DNA from 2 places in the Paenibacillus sp. FSL F4-0236 genome. Region 1 is predicted to be linked to the other one. Evidence: predicted binding sites of a transcription regulator. Region 1 holds the regulator's gene; the other holds the start of a gene.
The links. The regulator LexA, encoded in region 1, represses DNA repair genes until DNA is damaged. The targets are predictions, from matches to a motif close to CGAACATATGTTCG.
Positions count from the first base shown of each region.

Region 2: a site for LexA is predicted at 6,661-6,674, ahead of NSQ29_RS03850 (YolD-like family protein). Genes of this name have one in related genera too.

Region 1 covers NZ_JBBOBK010000001.1:2,216,577-2,227,651, forward strand. Annotated here, with positions in the region: gene NSQ29_RS10125 (hypothetical protein) at 62-442, opposite strand; gene NSQ29_RS10130 (L,D-transpeptidase) at 592-930, opposite strand; gene lexA (transcriptional repressor LexA) at 1,204-1,830, opposite strand; gene NSQ29_RS10140 (LysM peptidoglycan-binding domain-containing protein) at 2,126-2,539, shown strand; gene NSQ29_RS10145 (DUF896 domain-containing protein) at 2,649-2,858, shown strand; gene NSQ29_RS10150 (hypothetical protein) at 2,908-3,435, shown strand; gene NSQ29_RS10155 (HAD family hydrolase) at 3,469-4,254, shown strand; gene NSQ29_RS10160 (FixH family protein) at 4,518-4,949, shown strand; gene metH (methionine synthase) at 5,124-8,501, shown strand; gene rnz (ribonuclease Z) at 8,646-9,593, shown strand; gene NSQ29_RS10175 (HAD-IIA family hydrolase) at 9,878-10,666, shown strand; gene NSQ29_RS10180 (Fpg/Nei family DNA glycosylase) at 10,713-11,075, shown strand, end outside.
Region 2 covers NZ_JBBOBK010000001.1:828,770-839,844, reverse strand. Annotated here, with positions in the region: gene NSQ29_RS03910 (ATP-dependent nuclease) at 1-155, opposite strand, end outside; gene radC (RadC family protein) at 343-951, shown strand; gene NSQ29_RS03900 (helix-turn-helix domain-containing protein) at 1,136-1,321, shown strand; gene NSQ29_RS03895 (hypothetical protein) at 1,535-1,969, shown strand; gene NSQ29_RS03890 (hypothetical protein) at 2,498-2,683, shown strand; gene NSQ29_RS03885 (GIY-YIG nuclease family protein) at 2,709-3,383, opposite strand; gene NSQ29_RS03880 (helix-turn-helix domain-containing protein) at 3,607-3,936, opposite strand; gene NSQ29_RS03875 (DUF6809 family protein) at 4,029-4,343, shown strand; tRNA gene NSQ29_RS03870 (tRNA-Leu) at 4,453-4,538, opposite strand; gene NSQ29_RS03865 (hypothetical protein) at 4,700-5,170, opposite strand; gene NSQ29_RS03860 (M15 family metallopeptidase) at 5,247-5,933, opposite strand; gene NSQ29_RS03855 (hypothetical protein) at 6,124-6,288, shown strand; gene NSQ29_RS03850 (YolD-like family protein) at 6,285-6,620, opposite strand; gene NSQ29_RS03845 (hypothetical protein) at 7,003-7,563, opposite strand; gene NSQ29_RS03840 (PH domain-containing protein) at 7,681-8,169, shown strand; gene NSQ29_RS03835 (glycosyl hydrolase) at 8,251-9,726, opposite strand; gene NSQ29_RS03830 (cytidine deaminase) at 9,900-10,316, opposite strand; gene NSQ29_RS03825 (NucA/NucB deoxyribonuclease domain-containing protein) at 10,424-10,855, shown strand; gene NSQ29_RS03820 (hypothetical protein) at 10,934-11,075, opposite strand, start outside.

The DNA.
Region 1 (11,075 bases):
CAAAATTGGGGCAACTGCTGGAGTGCTTTGTTGAGAGCTTTTTAAAATAAATATGTCAAAATCATAAGAAATTGAAGGCTGTGATTTGATCGGTATAAACAATTAGCTGTTTGTATTCGATCGGAGATTCATAGTGAGTATAGGGTCTTACAGAAACATCATTAAGGACTACAAAGTTATAGCTGAAATTTTTATCGGGATGTTCCGCACCTAAATAAGATATGTATTCATCTACAATGACATCATCCATTAGAGATTTTAAGTCAAAAACATCCTCTTTATTGGAGGTGGAAGGGGAGATGGTCCCTTGAATACTGCCGAATGAGGTGAGTAAATTTACTTTTTTTCCACTCGCTTGATCGTTATTTAACAATAAGCCAGAGAGTTTAACAAGTGCATCGACTTTAAAATCGACGAGGGTTCTAATTTTTGAGTTGTTCAAAACGAGACACTTCCTTTCAATTTGAAATCCTGTTAACATTATTCGACATATAACCACATAATTCCTATTAGGTCATCAAAAATACATAAATACAAACACGCCCCCTCCATTGAACCATGAGTGAGGCGTGTTTATCTATAGAGATAGATTTAATTCCTGATCGTTACTCGTGTTCCAATAGGAACAATCGCAGCTAGTGCTAACACATCTTTATTGTACATACGAATACAACCGTGGGATACTTCGTGCCCTATGGATGAGGGATCATTATTTCCATGTATCCCATAGTGAGGCTTAGATAGACCCATCCAAAAGACCCCAAATGGACCACCTGGATCGGGTTGTTTGTTAATGATTGTGAATTCACCGAGTGGTGATTGAGTTAACATTTTACCGATTCCGACTGGGAAGCCCCTGATCACAATGTCGTTATCAAGAAGATAAAGCATACGCTGCGTCAGATCAACTATAATCCGGTAATTTGGCATTGTGCAACACTCCTTTCTAATTAAGATATGAGGAGGATGCCTAAACGGTTATTCATTAAAAATGGTCATTTTAGCTTATGGGAACAAATGTTCTGTGATTGATAAATGGGGTTTGATAACAGTGAAAAAGCTGTTCTGCATTTGCAGAACAGCTTTTTAAAAAATAAAAGAAAGTATATATTTTTACGATATATCCTATCCTTATACTTCTCGTAGAAACGGATACCGTCCTTTAAAGGACGGTATCCGTTTTCGCTTGGTAGGAGTGCATACTTAGTGGATATCTCGAAATAATCCGATAACTCTGCCGAGAATGGTCACGCGATTAAGGCGAAGAGGCTCGTACGCCGGATTCTCCGGCTGAAGACGTATATGATCACGTTCTTTATAAAAAGTCTTAACGGTTGCTTCATCTTCTTCGGTCATAGCTACAACGATATCTCCGTTATCAGCCGTTTGTTGTTGACGAACAATAACATAGTCGCCATTCATAATCCCAGCTTCGACCATACTGTCACCTTGAACCGATAACATAAATACTTTGTTATCTCCAACATAGTGAGTTGGAAGCGGGAAGTAGTCTTCAATATTCTCAGTAGCAGTGATAGGAACCCCGGCGGTAACCTTACCTACGACAGGAATGCGAGCGACGGTTTGCGCGAAATGATGGACATTCTCGGAATCCTCTTGGCCAAGCAATTCTATCGCACGAGGCTTCGTTGGATCTCGACGGATAAGTCCCTTCTTCTCTAGCCGATCTAAATGACCGTGAACTGTGGAGCTGGAAGCAAGACCAACAGCTTCTCCAATCTCCCGGACGGAAGGAGGATAACCCTTGCTGCGGACTTCGCTACGTATAAATTCCAGGATCGCCAGCTGGCGACTTGAAATCTTTGACATTGGAATCAACCCCATATAGTAATGTTTGGGAAAATTATAACATAGAACTACCGTTCGCACAAACATAAGTTCTAACTATTATAAATATTAATTCGAAAGAGTTAATAAATGGTAGTCTTGTATTGATTGCGTTTCCTTCATCTAAACGATAAGAGTGATTCTTTATATGAAGAATATGGTAAATAGTAACCTCTGAAAAAAAGAGAACAATTGTTCTAAAATAGTATTGAACAAAACACATGTTCGTGTTATTATAATTTCAAAAGTAAGAACAAGTGTTTGGAGGATGATATTCATGTTAAAATACAGTACATACCGCAGCATCTACGATAAAGCCCCAGTGGTTGAATCTTTAGGACATAATCCTATTACCCGTTATTCAGCTCAGATTAAAGAAATTACAGAGCTTTTGCTTGAAGGCTTGATGCGTTTGTTCCGAAGAGATTTTGTTATTAAACTGACATTGATCATCGTGCTCGTACTATCAGGACTTACAGTAGTAGGTAATGTATTTGCAGGATCTACTACTTTAATGAAGGATGAGAAGCGCGTAGTGGTTGAACGTGGAGATACACTTTGGAGTATTGCTCTTGAGAATAAACCTTCTGATATGAAAACGGCTGTATATATAGAAGGAATTAAAAAATCCAATGGCATTAAAGGTAGTCAGATTAATGCTGGAGATATTCTCACTTTACCTATTTATTAATATTCTAAGAACATAATAAGAGGACATGAAGAGCTTGCAGGGAGTAAACCTTGACAAGCTCTTTTTCTCATGGCAGAGTTAGAATTAATTTATAAGGGGAGGGAAAGTTTTGAATATTGATGAGTTGGTCGCGCGTATTAACGAATTGGCACGCAAACAGAAGAGCGTAGGCCTTAATCAAGAGGAAACGGCGGAACGCGCCAAGCTTCGTGAAATTTATTTGGGGAATATTCGCAATAACTTCCGAGCACAATTGAATACGATTGAATTGGTCGATAATGATGAGCATGAACAAGGTAACAAGGGGCGTAAGCATTAACACCCTGTTCCTTTTCATAGATATTACTGGATGACTAGGGGGAACGCATATGGCCCGTTCTTGGGAAAGAATGGTTCAACGCAACACGCAGCAAATTAATAAGCAAAGAAAGAAACAGGGGAAGGAAACGATTTACGCATCTAAATCTAAATCTCCTGGTAAGAACAGCGAAACCTTTAAAGGCCGTAACATTGCATTTCCAGTAGTGTTATTAGTGCTTGGTACTATGTTTTGGATGATTGGTTCAGTGGACCAAGCCAAAGGTAATGGTATGCTTATGAACTGGCTAGGAGTCGTTTTGTACTACTTACTAGCGGCACTTCTGTTCTTCCGACGTCCGTACTTGAAGGTAGAGAATGCTAGACTATCTACTATAAAATTCAACCGCGAACGTTATCTGCCAGCTTCTGATATTGAGAAAATCATCCTTTCGCGTGGAGCTGTTGTAATTAAGCATAAAGGCAAACGCACGAAATGGATTTTTACCAGACTTATGAATCGTTATGATACCAATGCAATGGGGACTCGACTGGAAGCATTCGCAAAAGCTCACCAAATTGAAGTAGTTCACGAATAGAAATTAACCAGCCATGGGAGAGGGAGACCTGTAATGCCAATTTCCGCCGTACTATTTGACCTTGATGATACACTGCTCTGGGATGATCGGAGCGTTAATGAAGCATTTCGTTCTGCATGTGAAGCCGCTGGGGATACGATTGATCCACAAGAACTGGAACTTGCGGTGCGTAAAGAAGCCATTGGACTATATGAATCCTACGAAACGAACCCGTTTACAAAGATGATTGGGATTAATCCGTTTGAAGCACTTTGGGGGAACTTTACTGCAGGTGAACAGCCGGAATTCCGTCAATTGGAGCAGCTTGCACCGGGATATCGTAAAGAGGCATGGCGTCGTGGTCTTGCAGCACTTGGTGTAGAGGACGAAGCTCTTGCTGAGACATTAGCAGCCAGATTCGCAGCAGAGCGTAGAAATCGACCTTACATCTATGAAGAAACGATTCAGGTGCTTGAAGAACTGAAGGGGAAAGTGAAGCTATTGCTTCTGACTAATGGATGCCCTGCATTGCAACAAGAGAAACTAGATGGCGTACCTGAAATCGTTCCTTTCTTTGATCACATCGTGATTTCTGGAAGCTTCGGAAAAGGAAAGCCGGATAAGGAAATTTTTCTGCATGCCCTAGAACTTTTAGATATTGCACCTGAGCAAGGAGTTATGGTCGGAGATAAGCTTACAACGGATATTCGTGGTGGGCTGGCAACAGGTTTGACTACAGTTTGGATTAATAGAAAAGGCAAACAGCCAGATCCGGAAATTCAGCCGGATTATGAAATCAAACATCTTGGAGAGCTTCTTTCATTAGTCCAATCTTTATAAAATTGAGTAGAAGAGGCTTTCATTCATTTAAGCTTTAAGATGGCAGTGAGTTCCTAGGTATCTAGGAGACTTGCTGTCTTTTTTATATCTACATCATATTTAGTATGTTAGATGAGATTTACTAGTATATGATTTAAGTCACAAGAGTTTAGCTGAATTGATGCGAAATACTGAAAAACCAATAATAATGTGTATAATAGATGGAGAATGTATAACATGAATTGGTAGATTCTTAGTAATCAATTCGACTGGGAGGAATCTAAATGAAGATTTCAAGAACAATAGTTCCTTTATTATTAGGTGCAACACTTTTAGTATTGGGAGGATGTTCATCAGACCAAACTAAACATTCTGGCGTACATAATATGAACATGAACATGGACATGTCTATGGAACCTATCAAGGTCGAGTTACATTGGAATCCTGAAGAGGTTGTTGTAAATCAGAAGGTGACCTTTGAAGCAGTGGTGACGCAAGACAACTTGGCAGTAGATGATGCGAAAGAGGTTCTGTTCGAAATTGTGAGTAAAGATGATAGTGAACAGAAAATTGAATTTAAAGGAAAGCTAGTCAGTGATGGAATCTATCAAGCAGAGGGAACACTAACGAAAGAAGGACAATATATTGTTACATCACACGTAACTGCTAGAACTCAGCATTCTATGCCTAATAAAGAACTCTCTGTAAAACCATAATTAAAAGAATAGCAATTCCTATGATTACAGATAATGCAGAGTGGAAAGGAAGGCTTTTCGAAATTCCTTTATTCTGCTAAACTTACTCTAATGTTTTACTGGGGGGACTATACGTTGGCTAAATATACACTTGAGGAAAGCTTACAACAAAGAATATTAATTCTAGATGGTGCAATGGGCACAATGATCCAACAGGTGCCTCTGACAGGTGAGGATTTTGGTGGGGAAGAATTGGACGGCTGTAATGAAATGCTAGTATTAACTCGTCCAGAAGTAATTCAGACGATTCATGAGCAGTATCTTGAAGCAGGTGCTGATCTCATTGAAACAAATACATTTGGTGCAACGTCTGTTGTACTTGCTGAATATGATATTCCGCAACGGGCTCGTGAAATTAATCTGGTTGCAGCAAAGCTAGCCCGTAATGCCGTTGATAAATATGATACACCAGATCGTCCCCGCTATGTTGTAGGTGCGATGGGTCCTACAACAAAGACACTCTCTGTTACGGGAGGCGTGACTTTCCAAGAGCTCGTTGATAGCTACGAGGAACAGGCAGTGGCATTGATTGATGGTCAAGTAGATGCGTTATTGCTAGAGACCTCTCAGGATACTTTGAACGTGAAGGCTGGAAGTATAGGTATTCGAAATGCATTTGAGAAGACGGGTATCAAATTGCCAGTGATGATTTCGGGAACAATTGAGCCGATGGGTACCACACTTGCCGGTCAGAACATTGAAGCATTCTATATTTCTTTAGAACATCTGAAGCCTATCTCTATAGGTCTGAACTGTGCGACGGGTCCAGAGTTCATGCGTGATCATATTCGTTCACTTTCTGCAATCTCTTCAGCGGCTGTGAGTTGTTATCCGAACGCTGGACTGCCAGATGAGAATGGGCATTATCATGAATCTCCTGATTCTCTTGCGCGTAAAATTGCTGCGTTTGCAGAAAAGGGATGGCTTAACATTGCGGGAGGTTGTTGCGGAACGACACCGGAACATATCCGTGCTATGTCGGAGGCACTTTCACAATTCCCTCCACGTCCGCTTGCAGGAAATCATCCACCGGCACTTTCAGGGATTGAACCTATTTATATTGAGAACGACAACCGTCCATACATGGTCGGTGAACGTACGAATGTATTAGGGTCGCGTAAGTTTAAACGTCTTATCGTCGAAGGTAAATATGAGGAAGCCTCAGAAATTGCCCGTGCACAGGTGAAGAGTGGTGCTCAAGTTATCGACGTCTGCGTGCAAGATCCGGACCGTGATGAGATTGAAGATATTAAGCTGTTTCTAGAATTAGTTGTAAAAAAGGTTAAAGTTCCTTTGATGATCGATACTACCGATCCGAAGGTTATTGACCTGGCGTTACAGTACTGTCAAGGTAAGGCGATAATTAACTCCATTAACCTTGAAGATGGTGAAGAAAAATTTGAGCTGGTCACACCATTGATTCATAAGTATGGCGCAGCTATCGTAGTGGGTACGATTGATGAGACAGGACAAGCAATTAAGGCTACGGACAAACTGGAAGTTGCCAAACGCTCCTACGACTTACTAGTGAACAAATACGGATTAGCTGGAGAAGACCTTATTTTCGACACGCTTGTGTTCCCTGTAGGAACCGGGGATGAACAATATATTGGCTCTGCTAAAGAAACTATTGATGGGATTCGTTTAATCAAAGAAGCACTTCCAGGTGTTCATACGATCTTGGGGATCAGCAACGTTTCCTTTGGATTACCGGAAGCAGGACGTGAAGTGCTGAATTCAGTATTTCTCTATGAGTGCACTAAGGCTGGATTGGATTATGCGATCGTAAATACCGAGAAGGTAGAACGTTATGCGTCTATTCCTGCTGAAGACCGTCGTCTTGCGGAGGAATTAATTTATAATACAAATGACGACACGCTTGCTGCTTTTGTAGCCGCCTTCCGAGGGAAAAAGGTTGAGAAAAAAGAGAAAATTTCTAACCTGTCACTAGAAGAGCGTCTGGCTTCATATGTTGTTGAAGGCACCAAAGAAGGACTTATTCCAGACCTTAATGAGGCGCTTACCAAATCAGGACCTTTGGAGATTATCAATGGCCCGCTAATGGCCGGGATGTCGGAGGTTGGACGGCTGTTTAATAACAATGAGTTGATTGTTGCTGAGGTGCTGCAAAGCGCTGAAGTAATGAAGGCTTCTGTTGGTCATTTAGAGCAGTTTATGAAGAAGGATGAGACATCGGTAAAAGGTAAGATCATGCTGGCAACTGTAAAAGGCGACGTGCATGATATAGGTAAGAATCTGGTGGAGATCATCTTATCCAATAATGGTTATCAGATCATTAATTTGGGTATAAAAGTACCACCTGAGACCATTATCGAAGCGTTTCGTCGTGAAAAAGCCGATGCGATCGGATTGTCTGGACTACTCGTAAAATCGGCACAGCAGATGGTGCTGACTGCGCAAGACCTACGCACGGCTGGGATTGATGTGCCTATTATGGTAGGTGGTGCTGCCTTGACTCGCAAGTTCACCAAAACACGTATCCGGCCGGAATATGATGGGCTGGTATTATATGCTAAGGATGCTATGGATGGACTCGATATTGCTAATCGGCTTATGAATCCTGTTGAACGGGAGAAAATTGCCGAGGAAATTCGAGTGGAAGCAGAATCCGCAGTGGCAGTTGCTCCTAAGCAAGAGCTTCCTACGCTGACTAGAGCTGTACGCTCCAAAATTTCTCCAGATGCACCTGTATTTGTTCCACCCGATTTAGAGCGCCATGTCATTCGTAATTATCCATTGGGGCATATTATCCCTTATGTGAACATGCAAATGCTGCTCGGTCACCATCTGGGGCTACGAGGTTCTGTAGAGGCGCAATTAGCTGCTGGTGATGAGCGGACTGTGGAGTTGAAAGGTACTGTCGATGACATTCTACATCAAGCGATGCTGGAAGGTACGATTACTCCTCATGCGATGTATCAATTCTTTCCGGCACAATCAAGTGGTAACGATATTATCGTGTATAATCCACAGAATACAGCCGAGATTCTGCATACCTTTACTTTTCCAAGACAAGGTGTTGAGCCTTATCTCTGTCTAGCGGACTTTTTGAAGTCGGTCGACAGTGGAATGATGGACTATGTTGGATTCCTCGTGGTAACTGCGGGACACGGTGTTCGTGAGCTCTCTACAGCCCTTAAGGATAATGGAGATTATTTACGCTCACATGCGTTACAATCTGTAGCGCTGGAAGTAGCAGAAGGATTAGCGGAGCGTGTTCATCACATGATGCGTGATACATGGGGCTTCCCAGATCCTGCAGATATGACCATGAAACAAAGACATGGGGCAAGATATCAAGGGATTCGTGTATCCTTTGGTTATCCTGCATGCCCAGATCTGGAAGATCAGGGACCACTATTTAAACTGTTATCCCCAGAGGATATCGGTGTTCACCTTACAGAAGGCTTTATGATGGAGCCTGAGGCTTCCGTTTCGGCGATGGTATTCGCTCATCCAGAAGCGCAGTATTTTAATGTAGAGAAGCTGTAATTCTTTCATTTATACACCCGGTCTGTAGGGGGATTGTATACCTTTCAGCGGAACCTCCCGTAACTGGGGGGTTTTTTGCTGGAAGAAGGACGTTTAGAATAGATAAGAGATAGTTCAGTCAATAAGAAGAAGGGAGGAAGAGGGATGGAAATATATTTTTTAGGTACGAATGCAGGGGTACCAACTATACAACGCAATGTAACGTCGATTGCATTAAGACTTCTGGAAGAACGCCGTAGCATTTGGATGTTCGATTGCGGGGAAGGGACTCAGCATCAGGTTCTTCGCTCACCGATTCGCCTAGGGAAGCTGGAAAAGCTATTTATTACACATTTACACGGAGATCATCTATTTGGTCTTCCAGGTTTATTATCTAGTCGTGGTTATCAGGGAGGGACATCTCCTTTAACGGTTTATGGTCCCCCTGGATTGAAGGCATACTTAGATATATCCTTAGCTGTGAGCCAATCCCGAATTCCATACAAGATTGAGATTGTCGAGCATACAGGAGGAACGGTATTTGAGGATGATGGTTTTAAAGTGGAGGCAGCATTATTAGAGCATCGTATTGATAGCTATGGTTACCGGGTAACGGAAAAGGATAGTCCCGGGAGCCTCAATACGGAATTACTAAAGAGTTATGGCTTAAAGCCTGGACCGTTATATGGAAAATTAAAAAAAGGTGAAGATGTTATAACGGATGGCGGTGTTCGTATCTGCGCTGCTGATGTTGTTAGAGAACCTAAAAGAGGGCGTATTGTTACGATCTTGGGAGACACAAGACCTTGTTCAGGAGCTTTAGAACTCTCACTTCATGCAGACCTTATCGTTCATGAAGCAACCTTTGCTCATGATCTGGCAGAAATGGCGTATCAATACCATCACAGTACAGCACGTCAAGCTGCAGAGCTAGCAAAGGAAGCCAATGCCGGCCAACTATTGTTGACTCATTTCAGCTCTCGTTACAGTTCGTCTGAAGAGTTGATTCCTTTGCTGGAAGAAGCTGAGCTCGTTTTTCCAGAGACATTGTTAGCGGAGGAATTCGGCACATATCCAATTTATCGAAGACAAAACGGGCAATTGGGGAAATGATTATTTTCCGGGAAAGCGCAGGAAATGACAGTGCTATGCTAAAAAATGCTCGATGAGTCTTTCGTTCGATTTCATTCGACGAAGTGTGTTAGATTTAAAGTAATTACAGCGTGAAAGAGGTACGAATGGCTGGAAATCTTGCCGAAAATAAACGGGTAATACCACCAAACAAAAAGTATTATTAATCATTCTAAATCCAAGCTGGGCTTAGGTTGAATGTTTATTAATACCATTATTAATTTAACACATTAATTAATTTTTTTATGGAAATAGAGGGATTTATAATGGAACAGATTAAAGGATTATTGATTGACTTAGATGGTACGTTATACCATGGGCATAAAATGATTCCTGGTGCTGATTTACTGATTAAAGGTCTGCGTGAAGCGGGCATTCCTTTTTTATTTGTTACCAACAATTCATCGCGTACAGCGGCTAATGTGGCTGCACATTTATGTGGAATGGGAATCGATGCGAAAGCTGAGGAGGTATGTACCTCATCAATGGCGGCCGCACGTTACATAGCTGAGGAATCACCTGGGGCTGCAGTGGCGATACTTGGAGAAGAGGGTTTGCATGTGGCTTGTACCGAAGCTGGGCTCCGCATCGTCACAGACTCACCCGATTATGTACTGCAAGGCATCGATCGCTCCTTCAACTATACGTCGCTCTCGCAAGCTTCGCGCTGGATTCTGGGAGGAGCAAAGTTTGTACTCACTAACCCAGACTTAATGCTGCCATCAGATGATGGCATTATGCCAGGCGCAGGAACGATCGGAGCAGCCATCGAGGCTGCTAGTGGAGTGAGTCCGGTAGTGATTGGCAAGCCGGAATCCCATTTAATCAAATTTGCGACAGATCTTCTTGGTATCGAGCCTGAACATGCAGTGGTTGTCGGTGATAATATGCGTACAGATATAGCAGCTGGAGTAAATGCGGGCTGTCGTACAGTTCTTGTATTTACCGGATTAACAAATGCAGAAAATCTTGACCACTATAAAAACCTTACCGGAATCTCACCGGATGAAATTTGTGCCGATTTAACTGAACTTAAAACGTTTCTCGGTGTATAATAGCTAGGATCTTATTACTTCACCAACCTAGAAGGGACGATGAGCTATGCCGGAATTGCCGGAAATGGAGAATTATAGAAAGCTGCTTAGTCAGCATATTATAAATGTGCCAATATCTGATGTAATCGTGAACAGAGAAAAATCAATTAATATGGAAACAGAAGCTTTTAGAAATGCATTGATCGGTGCGCGTGTTGTTTTTGTTGAGCGGCGTGCCAAGTATATTTTGTTTCATCTTCATGATGGACGAAGACTACTTTTACATTTGATGCTTGGTGGAATACTTTTTTATGGAACGGAGGAAGAACGGCCGGATCGTAACACACAAGTCGAAATTGCATTTGGAGATCATACCCTTTACTTCATAGGACTTCGCTTAGGGTATTTACATTTGCTGTCGGTTAAGGAA
Region 2 (11,075 bases), 1.4 Mb from region 1:
GATGATCCGAACATTTTTTGTAAGGACTGAATCAATGCGGTTTTACCAACGCTATTACTGCCAACGAATGTTGTTATTTCAGAAAGATCGATAGTACTTTCATTTGGTCCAAAGCTTCTAAAATTTTTGATTTTTATCTGAGCAATTTGCATCATTAACCTCCGAAAAACTCGAATGTGGACTATTGATCTAAGTCAAAATACATAATTCGCCATAATTCTACCACCTCCTTCCAAACTAGCGTTCTATTTAAGGAAATAATGTAAATTTTTCGTAAATTTGAATATTTTAAATCTATATTATACATACGATAATCAGAAATTACTGGGGAGGTTAAGCATTATGCAACAGGCTAAGGAACATGATTTAAGACAACTAGTATCAGAATCATTAAGAGAAAGCAACGACAGCTACACAATTCAAGAGCTTTTCCAGCGCTTTCCTACAGCTACAGAACTAATGGATGTATCAGAACAACAATTAGTTTCTATAAAAGGAATCGGCAAAGGAAAAGCCAGGCAAATTACCGCTATGTTAAAACTTGCAAAGTTATTGGCTTTACCTGATGAGAATCAACATGTCATTCGTAGTCCTAAAGATGTTTTCCATTTACTCGAATCAGAATTACGTTACGAACAGAAGGAACACTTCATCTGCCTTTTCCTCAATACCAAGAACCGCCTCATCTTCAATGAGGTCATCTCCATAGGCTCTCTGAATGCCGCGATTGTTCATCCTAAAGAAGCATTCCACGCAGCGATTAGACGCTGTAGCACCTCTCTCATTTGCGCTCACAACCACCCGAGCGGAGACCCGGAACCATCAATCGAAGACGTTAATCTGACTAAACGGCTCATAGCCGCAGGGGAAATCATAGGAATAGAAGTCCTTGATCACGTCATTATTGGCGGCAATCGCTTTTACAGTCTGAAAGAACAGGGTCATTTCTAAATTTCATTAACTCCGATTTGTATATCCCTCAGATAATGAGATGTAAAAAACCTCCTCTAAATGATTTTATCCACGATTTAACCACACTCTGTATCAATTCTCTACTATAGGCATTGAAATCCGCACTAAATCCTGTTGAGCCTCTTACCAAAAAATTCTATCGTTTTATTAGGGGTGAAGGGAAATGAACAGCATCGAATCAATCGGGGAAAATATCAGGATTTTACGTTTAAAAAATAGTTTCAGTCAGGAGCAGCTTGCACTAAGTGCAAGGGTAAACACATCTTACTTTGGGCAGATCGAACGTGGAGAAAAGAACCCTACGATCAAAATACTAGAACAAATATCGATTTTCTGGAGATCACTTTAGTTGATCTATTAACTTTGTATGATCCGAAGGGAGGTGTGAGAAGCGGTTGCCATCCATCAGCTTTAACTATAACCCCTGAAACCATTAAGCAGTGTCTACTGGAAGTATTGATGGACAACACAAATATGATTATTGAAAACAAGAAAGAAACTTAAAGGTCAGTTGGTCTTTAAGTTATTGAAATAGCTTATCAATCAAATTGGAGGAAATATAATGATGAATAGCGCTCCAGGAAAGCATACATTTGCCCAAGAACCTATAGTCTTAGAGAATCCTATGAAGGGCTATAGAAAATGGTATTACAGCTTAATTTCTGTATCATGTATTGCTTTTATGATAATCGGAGGTCTGGGCTTTGGTTTGTTTATTGGTTTTATTATTGGATGGGCTTTGGCCTATATGATTGTAAATGGAATAGCTGGAGTGAGATTATTGAAGTTAAACTTCACTAATCATCCTATGTCATCACTGATTACAAATGAACAGTTATACGAGCGGTTAAGTACTTTTGTCCTTCCTGATTTCATTATTGAAAAAGGGCGGGGACGTTTCGCTTTGTATTTAAAAATAAGACTGTGCATACAATCTGGATTGACGAGAAAAAACAGACGTATTCTATTATTTCAAAGTTCAGAAAAAAGAGTATGATCACCAATGGGAATAATTAAGGTATCATAGAATACATACATGCTTATAATGCCAACCCTATTTTTCAAAATGCTGTTAATTCAGCAATTCCATTCTTCAAAAAACAAGAAAATGCTACTTTTCAAGAAGCATCATTAATATTGTATTAGAGGATTTAAAGTCTTGATTGAAATATATGTTCTTCTTTCCATACCTTCTGGTTGAAATTCATAAGCAAGCTACAACGTAACATCACTTTATTCACAAAAATTTCTAATTATATCGTTTACAAAATCATCTTGTCTCTATTTATTGGTTGGGCGGCAACTCCGTCGAATATCTCTTTAAGTTAGTCGAGTGCTTAATTCACCAAGGACTAAGCAGTAAACAAAATAGAATCATCAGTACAACGGGGAGAGCTGCCGCTCTTCCCGTTTATTTTGAGTTAATCTCTGAGAGAAGGTGAGAAAGATCGATAGAGCACTTGAAAATCCGGGAAGTCAGCGCTGAGCGTAGCAGGTGCACTTATTGAAGGAGTAGGCGTAGCACTTGGTACAGCAATATTCCCCAGTGCAGGAACATCCGTTGGTTATTTTTTCGGTATTGGATATGGAACACTCAGCGGCCTTAAAGCTGGAAATATTAATCAAAATGAATTATTGGAGGAATAAAACGATGAGTGATTTTTGGGAACGTGTAGTGGAATCTGCTGTATGCAGTGAGCCAAACAATTGAAAATCAGTACAAAAGTATTATTCAATTATTTTCCAATATGTAAATTCCCTTCGTTTTTTGTTTTATAATCGATCTTATTTCTTTTTAGCTTTTCAAATTGTTCATATACTTCGTCACGCGATATTCGTAGATATTTCGTTTCATTCTTTGATAACCATAATTCTGTAATTTTTTCTACATCAAAGGCAAAAAGTTTATCATCATTTTTTGTCCTTGAGCCAAATGTACCACTTATAGAGGCGAATATTGTTGCCTTTGTTACTTCATCAAATTCTTTGAAAAGATCAAGTTTAATTCTATTTCGATTCATTCCTTTAGATATTTTCAATATATGTTTTGGATTATGTAAAGGTTGTTCTATATCAAAAGGCAATGAATTATTATCTACTAACCTTTCATAGATCAGAAGTTCATTAACACTAGAATAGATCCCCCCTCTAACATTTAGCCATCCGTATTCGTTCATCATTTCAATTGTTACTTCATTTTCTTTTTTCAGTACCTCATCCTCTGTACAAATACCGTTATCTATTATTTTAAGGAAATTAATAGGTTTATAAATATTAGTCCACTCAGCGCCTTTTTTTGTGCCATGTTTTTTCATTCTTTTTATTAGATTGTCGGTTTGTCCTACGTAAAGCTTTCCTTCTTCTAGTAGTAATACATATATCCATCTTTGACCTTTTTCAAAAGTGAACATATTTCACATTACACATCCAATCCATGAATTTTTTTACGACCATCTATTTTTTATATTTCAGTCTTCCCTGCAATACAGACTTAAGATATTCGATATACAAGAAATGCTATCCCATGAAACTGTTACAGTTATTACAAACATGAGCATTACTCGCTTGGTAGGCACGCGTAAATATAAAAAAAGAATGACCAGCATCAATCATTCTTTCTCATTAAAAATATATTCATTTGGTTTCAGCAATCTTTTGCTCCACAAGCTCCACTAACTCCGATGCCTTCATGTTCAAAGCTTCAGCAAGAGATAGCAAAGAATTTAGGGTAGGCTGGTGAACGCCACGTTCCAGCATAGATATGTAGGTTCGGTCAAGGTTACTTTGGAACGCTAATTTTTCTTGACTCATCTTTTGCTTCTTCCGAGTGCTCCTTAATACTTGTCCAAATATTTCTTCTGATTTCAAGGTAATACCTCTTTTAGATTCATTATCTAGTTGTCTTAACCATAAAATCCACGTAGTATACTCTACAAAATGATGATAATCTATGATATGATTCATTCAAGAAAAACTCTGATATGTCAAAAACAATACTCCATTTATAAAAATCACTGTTGAATACAAAGTACATTATAAAAGAAGGGGATGAGGAAATGAGAAGTCTTTTAGAGAAGCTATATCATGGTAGCTTGCATCCAGATGAAAATATCATATCTAATGACCCGCAATACTTTAAGTTAAGCCAAAAAACATCTGAAATCATAGAGATTTGGAAGGAGCGACTTTCAGAGGAGGAATTCGACGAGTTAGAAACGTTATTAGACTTATATGCTCAAACTCATGGCATGGAGTTAACATCTATTTTCAAGTATGGATTTCGCTTGGGGGCGGGCATCATGGTCGAGGTCTTAACCGGGGAAGAGGAACTTGCTAGTAAATTGGGTACCTTTCATGACAAAACTCCATAATTAAAGGAGTAAATCCTGTGCGCTTAATAATTGTTCTAAATACAATTCCCTTTTGCAAATAATCAAGAAAAACAAAAAAAACCTTGATTTCTCAAGGTTTTCACTGTGATGCCGAGGACGGGGGTCGAACCCGTACGGTACTCACGTACCGCAGGATTTTAAGTCCTGTGCGTCTGCCTGTTCCGCCACCCCGGCATATTATGTGTTGTTGCTTCATACGATGTTTACGTATAACGCGACAAGAAATATAATATCATGAATATCGATAACGCGCAATCCCTTTTTCAAAAAAAGTTTTATCACATTAAAAATAACCCGTTCCAGCGTGTGCCGACACGGGTTATTTGGCATGTCGATTATCTGCGTTCGTCACTTCTGCTTCTCATTCCGACAAGGCCCAAGAGTCCAAACAATCCGAGCCAGCCCCAGTTAGATCCTCTGCTGGTAGTCCCAGTATTTGTAGTTGTACTGGTTGCCCGATATCTACCATCCGTTGTAGTGTTGGATAGTGGAGTTACCGTATTTCTGTTGTAGTTATCCCGGGTGTAATTTTCATTGTAGTTATTGGTGTTAGGTCTATAATTTTCCCCTGTGCGAATCTTATCTTTCATAATGCTCTCATGCTGATTCATCGTTCCCGTGGTACCGTTCATTAGATTGCCTTCCGTATTCATCATCCGAGTGTTATTCACGGTACCATCCATGCCCGTATTCGCGTTCGGGATACCGCCTAAAGCGGCTGACCCGATTGGATTAGCGTAACTAGCTCCCATTATACTCATTGACAGTACAGTACCGCATGCAAGGCTTGTTATCAGCTTGTTCACAGTGTTATGCCTCCCTTTATGGTTAGTTATCACTGATAATTTCCCCTTGGGTGGCACTGTCTATACATGAATAGCTTTACTCTTTTACAACATTCACTGTCTTGCTCGCTGCGTCATACGTAACCTTTGCTCCAAGCGCCTCAGCCAGAGCACGCACGGGTACATATGTTACGCCGGTATCAAGAACACCCTCCGTAAGTTTAGTACCGTTTAAGGTTATCGTTACTTTAACGTCTTTGTTCACCTGGTCATCCTCCCCAGTAATTCTTTTTAAAGCTTCATTGACCTGATCCGTCGTAGGACGTTTACCTGCCCGAAGTTGAGTCGTAGTTAAGCCGAAGGCCATTTGCAGATGTGAATAATCTTTAAAAGACGTCCAGTCTCCTCCCCACTCAAGCCCTAGCTGTTTTCCCACCTGTACAACCTCTTGCCAGTCCGCTATTTTATCTTTATCACCATCACGATTCATATCCCAGGAAATACTATTTCCATCCGGCAGCAAAAGCGCAAAATCAAACGCAAGGCCATAATTGTGATAGCTGGTTCCACCCTTGGCGTTGGTAACTATAGGTCCAGGCTTACTTCTCCCCTGCGCATACAAGGCATTTTGTTCAGCAATCGACCGCAATCCCTGAGTAATAACGATGGGCACTCCTCTGGCATAGCTTTGCTGAATCAAAGCCTTCGCCCCTGCTGCCAAAACAGGATGAAGCCCAACAAGCCTCGCTGCCGATTTGTCCCTCACTTGATCTAAAGTCAGCATAGAATCACCCCTTGGTATAATCAATGATCCCGCTTCCCCATTCGCTTGTACTAATACCCCTGCTTGCATCTGCAAAAAAAAGACCCCGGTATCCCCGAGATCTCCCCTGAAAAGCACCTATTCATAGCTTCTTCACCTTGGATCATTTCTACAAAAAAGGGCAAAATATTAGCGAAAGGTGGGAACACATATGGACATTCATAGTGATAGCTATAAAGTTGCTGCCCTGAGCGAGCAGGAAGAAGCACTCGAAATTATTCGAAATGCCGAAGCTTCCATTGCAAATCTGACCGGCAACCCAACGGTGACCCTAATTGCTTATGAAAAAAGTGAAGTCAGCGGTTCTCAGCATTAGACGATGTAAACCTCCACTAGATCATCTACATTGATCCACTTCCATTCCTCCGCCCACTGTAGCTTAAACTCACGCGAGTGGGTGTGAATGGAAGTCACAAAACCACTAATTGTCGTATTCTCAAAAGGATCAAACAGCACAACAGTGACGCGCACATGACTCCGTAACGATAAGGCAAGTGTACATTCGATCTCCTCCAGCTTCTGCTCATCCAGAATAGGCTTAATGCGGCGCAGGGTCTCCCGTTCATCCCTAATAATTCTTACCTTATGCTCCGGCAGCATCATGCGACTACTTTCCCACAGTCCGTTTTTCTCCAGCTTTTTGCCCATGGTAACCCCTCCCTAATTTCTATACTTATTCCGCTACACACGAACGTATGTTTGTATTATATCCACACCTTCGCTGAATAATCAATAATCAGGAAAAAGATCCCACTTTAAAATCCTCCTCTTTTATCTAAAAGTTGTATAATATTGAATATCTAATTGAGAGGAGCTTTCCACTTGAAAAAAAACAATGCCCTGCTCATCCTAATTCCCGTATTATTCCTGTGTCTATACCCCCTCGTATATCGAAGCAGTACCCTCTCAGACCTCACAAAAGGAATCGTAGCTGGCTTATTTATAGGATTGGCAGTGTTACCTCTACTCAAGCTCAAAATCGCATCAAAAAGACGCTGACAGTTGAACTGTTCAGCGTCTAAATTTCGATCTATTCTTGAACTTTCTCTGATTCAGCGGTGGACTGACCATCAGCATCGATGAGTCCTGTTGCTTCTCTTGCTTCATTAAGCTTGGAAATGCCGTATAGCATCGCGACGTCAGCGTTCTGATTCAATTCCTCGAACTTCTCAGCAGTGACCTCTGCGGAATCAGCACCTTGAGAGGCCTGTTCTTTTAGAGAATAAGCACTTTGAAAAGCAATTTTGGACTCATCAAGCAGTTTACGAATGTCTTCGGGCAAGCTAGAGGAAATTTTCACTTTCTCAGCCTGATTGGATAGGTCTGTTGCGGTCTTTTGGAATTCGTTAATCTTCTTCTCCAACTGCCTATCCGAAAGTTCTCCTGCTGAATAAGCAGCAATAGCTTCGTTGAACTCCGCTAAAGATGATTTTCCTAATTCATCAAGTTTAGACATTTCATTGTAGAAGTTTTGCACGGTTTCCTGCACTTCTTCTTCCGAGGCAGGAGCCGATGAAGTTGAATTATTATTGCTGCAGGCGCTAAGGATGACAGTCAGCATTAGCGTTCCTATTAGTAACACTTTTTTCATTATTTATCCCTCCACTTAACAGAATAATGTCGGTTTGTGTAAAGCGCAAATGAAATTTATGTAAAATGACTATTATGTTATAATTATTTCAATTGTAATCAGGGAAGGAGAGTATTTATGCCTTATTGCACAACCTGCGGATCAGAATATAAGCAGGGCGCTAAATTTTGTGGAGAATGCGGATCTAGCATTGACGGAACTGCTCCAGTGACCACCCGTCGTCCATCAGCAAATCCAAACGCTACTCAAGAAGTCGTGCTCTGGAAAGGCAAACCAGCCAGTATCTCTGATCGCCTCAAAGGAATCGTACGCCTAAACACGACTACGTACACCATTACAAGCCAGCGCATTATGGTAAAGACCGGACTTATCGGTAAAAATGTCGAAGAAATCGAATTACTGCGTGTACGCGATTTATCCGTAGCACAATCTATCATGGACCGGATGCTCGGCATCGGTACATTAACTGTATTTTCTGATGATGCCTCAGCGCCTCAGCTTCTTTTCCGAAAAATCCATGATGCCCAAACCGTCAAAGATGTTCTGCGCAAAGCTGTTCGTGACGAGAAGATCGCCAACAACATTAGCTACCGTGAACAAATCTAAGAACCTTTCACATTAAAAAAGCCCCGAAATCCGGGGCTTTTTCGCTAATATTCCGATGCTCGAATCAGTTCGGATATCGTCTTATGGAAGATAAAACGCTCCTGCTGGAATAATCCCTTTGGGTTGGCTAGGACTTTCCCACTGCAATACAATTCGCGCGTCCCCCTCATTCTCATAGTACTCCACTTTTATTTCATGTAGCTTGCCAGCTATCAGATTCACACTGCCTTTTCGCTCCTGTCCACTCTGATTCACCCAGCTATCAATGATCAGCCCTCCATCAATCCACACCCGTACCCCGTCATCAGAGGAGGAGTAAATGGTATAGGTTTCACTATAGGCTGCAGTCAGTTTTCCACTCCACCGTACAGAGAAAGCGTCGACACGAATGGCTGGATCAGGCGAACCCTGTTTCCACGAAAATTGGATGTTAGCATCGGTTCGCGTCAGCGCAGGTGCGCCGCTAAGAGTCATATTATTGTAATATTGCCCCCATAGTCCACTCTGCAGCACACTGTCTCCCTTAGCGGCTACAATTGCCGCCTCAACAGCATACTCTTCCCGCGTGAATACAAAGCTGTCATTCATAAAGGCTCTAATTACCGCATCGGTATTCTTCTCATAAAGAAGCTTGCCCCAGGTCATCTGATAAGACCATTTAGGCTGTGATTTAGATAGTAGTACAGGGGACGGTAGCTCTCCATTTTCTCCAATCGCAATCACTTTTCCACGACCCAGATCCCATAGACTATCATAGTGACTCCCCTTAAAATCCCCATCATAGATATCTAGTGCCAGCACATCTACTTTGTCACCGCTTGGGTAGTATTCGGCAGGGTCATCACTCCACTGATTTTTGGCGTTTGGGCTCCAGACCCACAATAAATTATGCAGCTTATGATAGCTGGTGAAACGGTCAAACATAAGGTTCCACAGTCCCACGTAGTTGATCTTCTTCCCCCACCAGAACCATCCGCCATTCATTTCATGATACGGCCGCCAGAGCACAGGAACTCCTTCATCATTTAGTTTTTTTAAAGAAAGGGCTATCTTATCCAGATCAGCGATCAGTGCGTTGTACTGAGAGGTACCCGGGGTTATATATTTGTCAAAATCAGCGTTGCTTATGCTCGTAGATACGTTATCCCAAGCTGGCGCAGTCCCTGGCAACTGTGCGTGATAGCTAATCGTTACGATTCCACCGGCTTTATACCAGCGAATAGCGCTGCTAACGACCCAATCCCGCTGATTGTCTATTAGTGCCGCCGTCTGATTATTGATTGCCCCCAGCTCATAGCCGTGAAGGGCGGCGAATTGCCCGCTAGTATTTTTCAGCTTCCCATTGAACTCATCGGCGCTCTCCAAATAATCATGTTGTCCACTAATCCATCCTTTTCCTTGCAGAAAATAAAGGGTATTCAACAATTTCTGAGCAGAAGGTACCGTTTCCGAATCCGCCGGAGCCATTTGCAATTTACGATACGCGATTTGCCACTGAACATCGCTCACAAACCTCGATGCCGAATCAACCATATTTCGAAGATTGCGCTGTTCCATCCACTCTCACATCCTTTTAACTTTTTTAAGTTATAGTATGGGGACAATAGTGACATGAACTCAGCGAATGGACATGAAGTTGTAAATTAATTTAGGGCAGTGTAAGGAACTGCTGAATAAATTCACGGTTCAATAAAAAAAGGAGCCCGGCGGCTCCTGACTATATCTCCAATTTACCTTGTATATCTCAGCGGTAGTAATTCAGAAATATCATATTTAGCTAACCGGCCGTCCTCGGATACAATAACTTTGCAATCCTTCCCGTAATCAGCAATTAACTCACGGCACATCCCGCAGGGAGAAACTACTTTAATTTCTCTTTCCTCGCTGTCCGGATCAGAATGCCTTACCGCAACAATCGTATCAAATTCCTTGTAGCCTTCGGATATCGCTTTTCCAATCACCATCGCTTCTGCACAGACTGTAATTCGTCCCATGCTAGCTTCTACATGTACCGCTGTAAAGATTTCCCCCGTCTTAGTACGGAGCGCCGCCCCTACATGGTGTCTTCCCCATTCATAGCGTCTAGTAATAATATCTTCAGCAGAGGCTATAAGCGTCTGATCTTCAATCGTAATCAAATACTCCATATCCAATTCCGTCCTCCTCTTATTTTTCCTAAGTATATTAAATCGCACTGCATTATGATATAAGATATACTATTTTAAGTTCCAAAAAAGGAGGAGCAGATTTGAAAATACAGAAATTACTCACCAGTCTCATCATTATTGTGTTACTTGCTTTGGGCGGTTACTGGTATGAACAGAACGGAGATCCGTCAGCCCCCTCGTCCACATCTGATTCAGAAGTTGTTCAGCTGATCTTCCCATCAGATCGTTATCCTGAGACTGCTAAGCACATTCAGGACGCGATTGCTAAAGGGGAGTCCGCGACGTGCACGATTAACCGTGAGCAGGCTGAAGACAACCGCAAAGAATCCTTAAAAGGGATCCCCACCAAAAAAGGCTACGACCGCGATGAATGGCCCATGGCCATGTGTAATGAAGGCGGCAAAGGGGCCGACATTGAATACATAACCCCAAAAGATAACCGCGGCGCAGGAAGCTGGGTTGGCAATCAGTTAGAAGATTATGCGGATGGAACCCGCGTAGAATTTATGTTCAAATAATAAGCTAACGTGAACAGTGCTTCAAAAGAATAGCCCCATCCGGTATACCGGATGGGGCTACAATGTGCATCAGCTAGCTTAGAATAAGCAAGCTTTAGTGATGATAACCAGCAAGATGAAGAGTACCAGAATAGCTCCTGTTGAAGTAAAAGGACTACACACCGGACCTACATTTACTGGGCTTACTACAGGACCTACGTTACAACCACAATGTTCCATT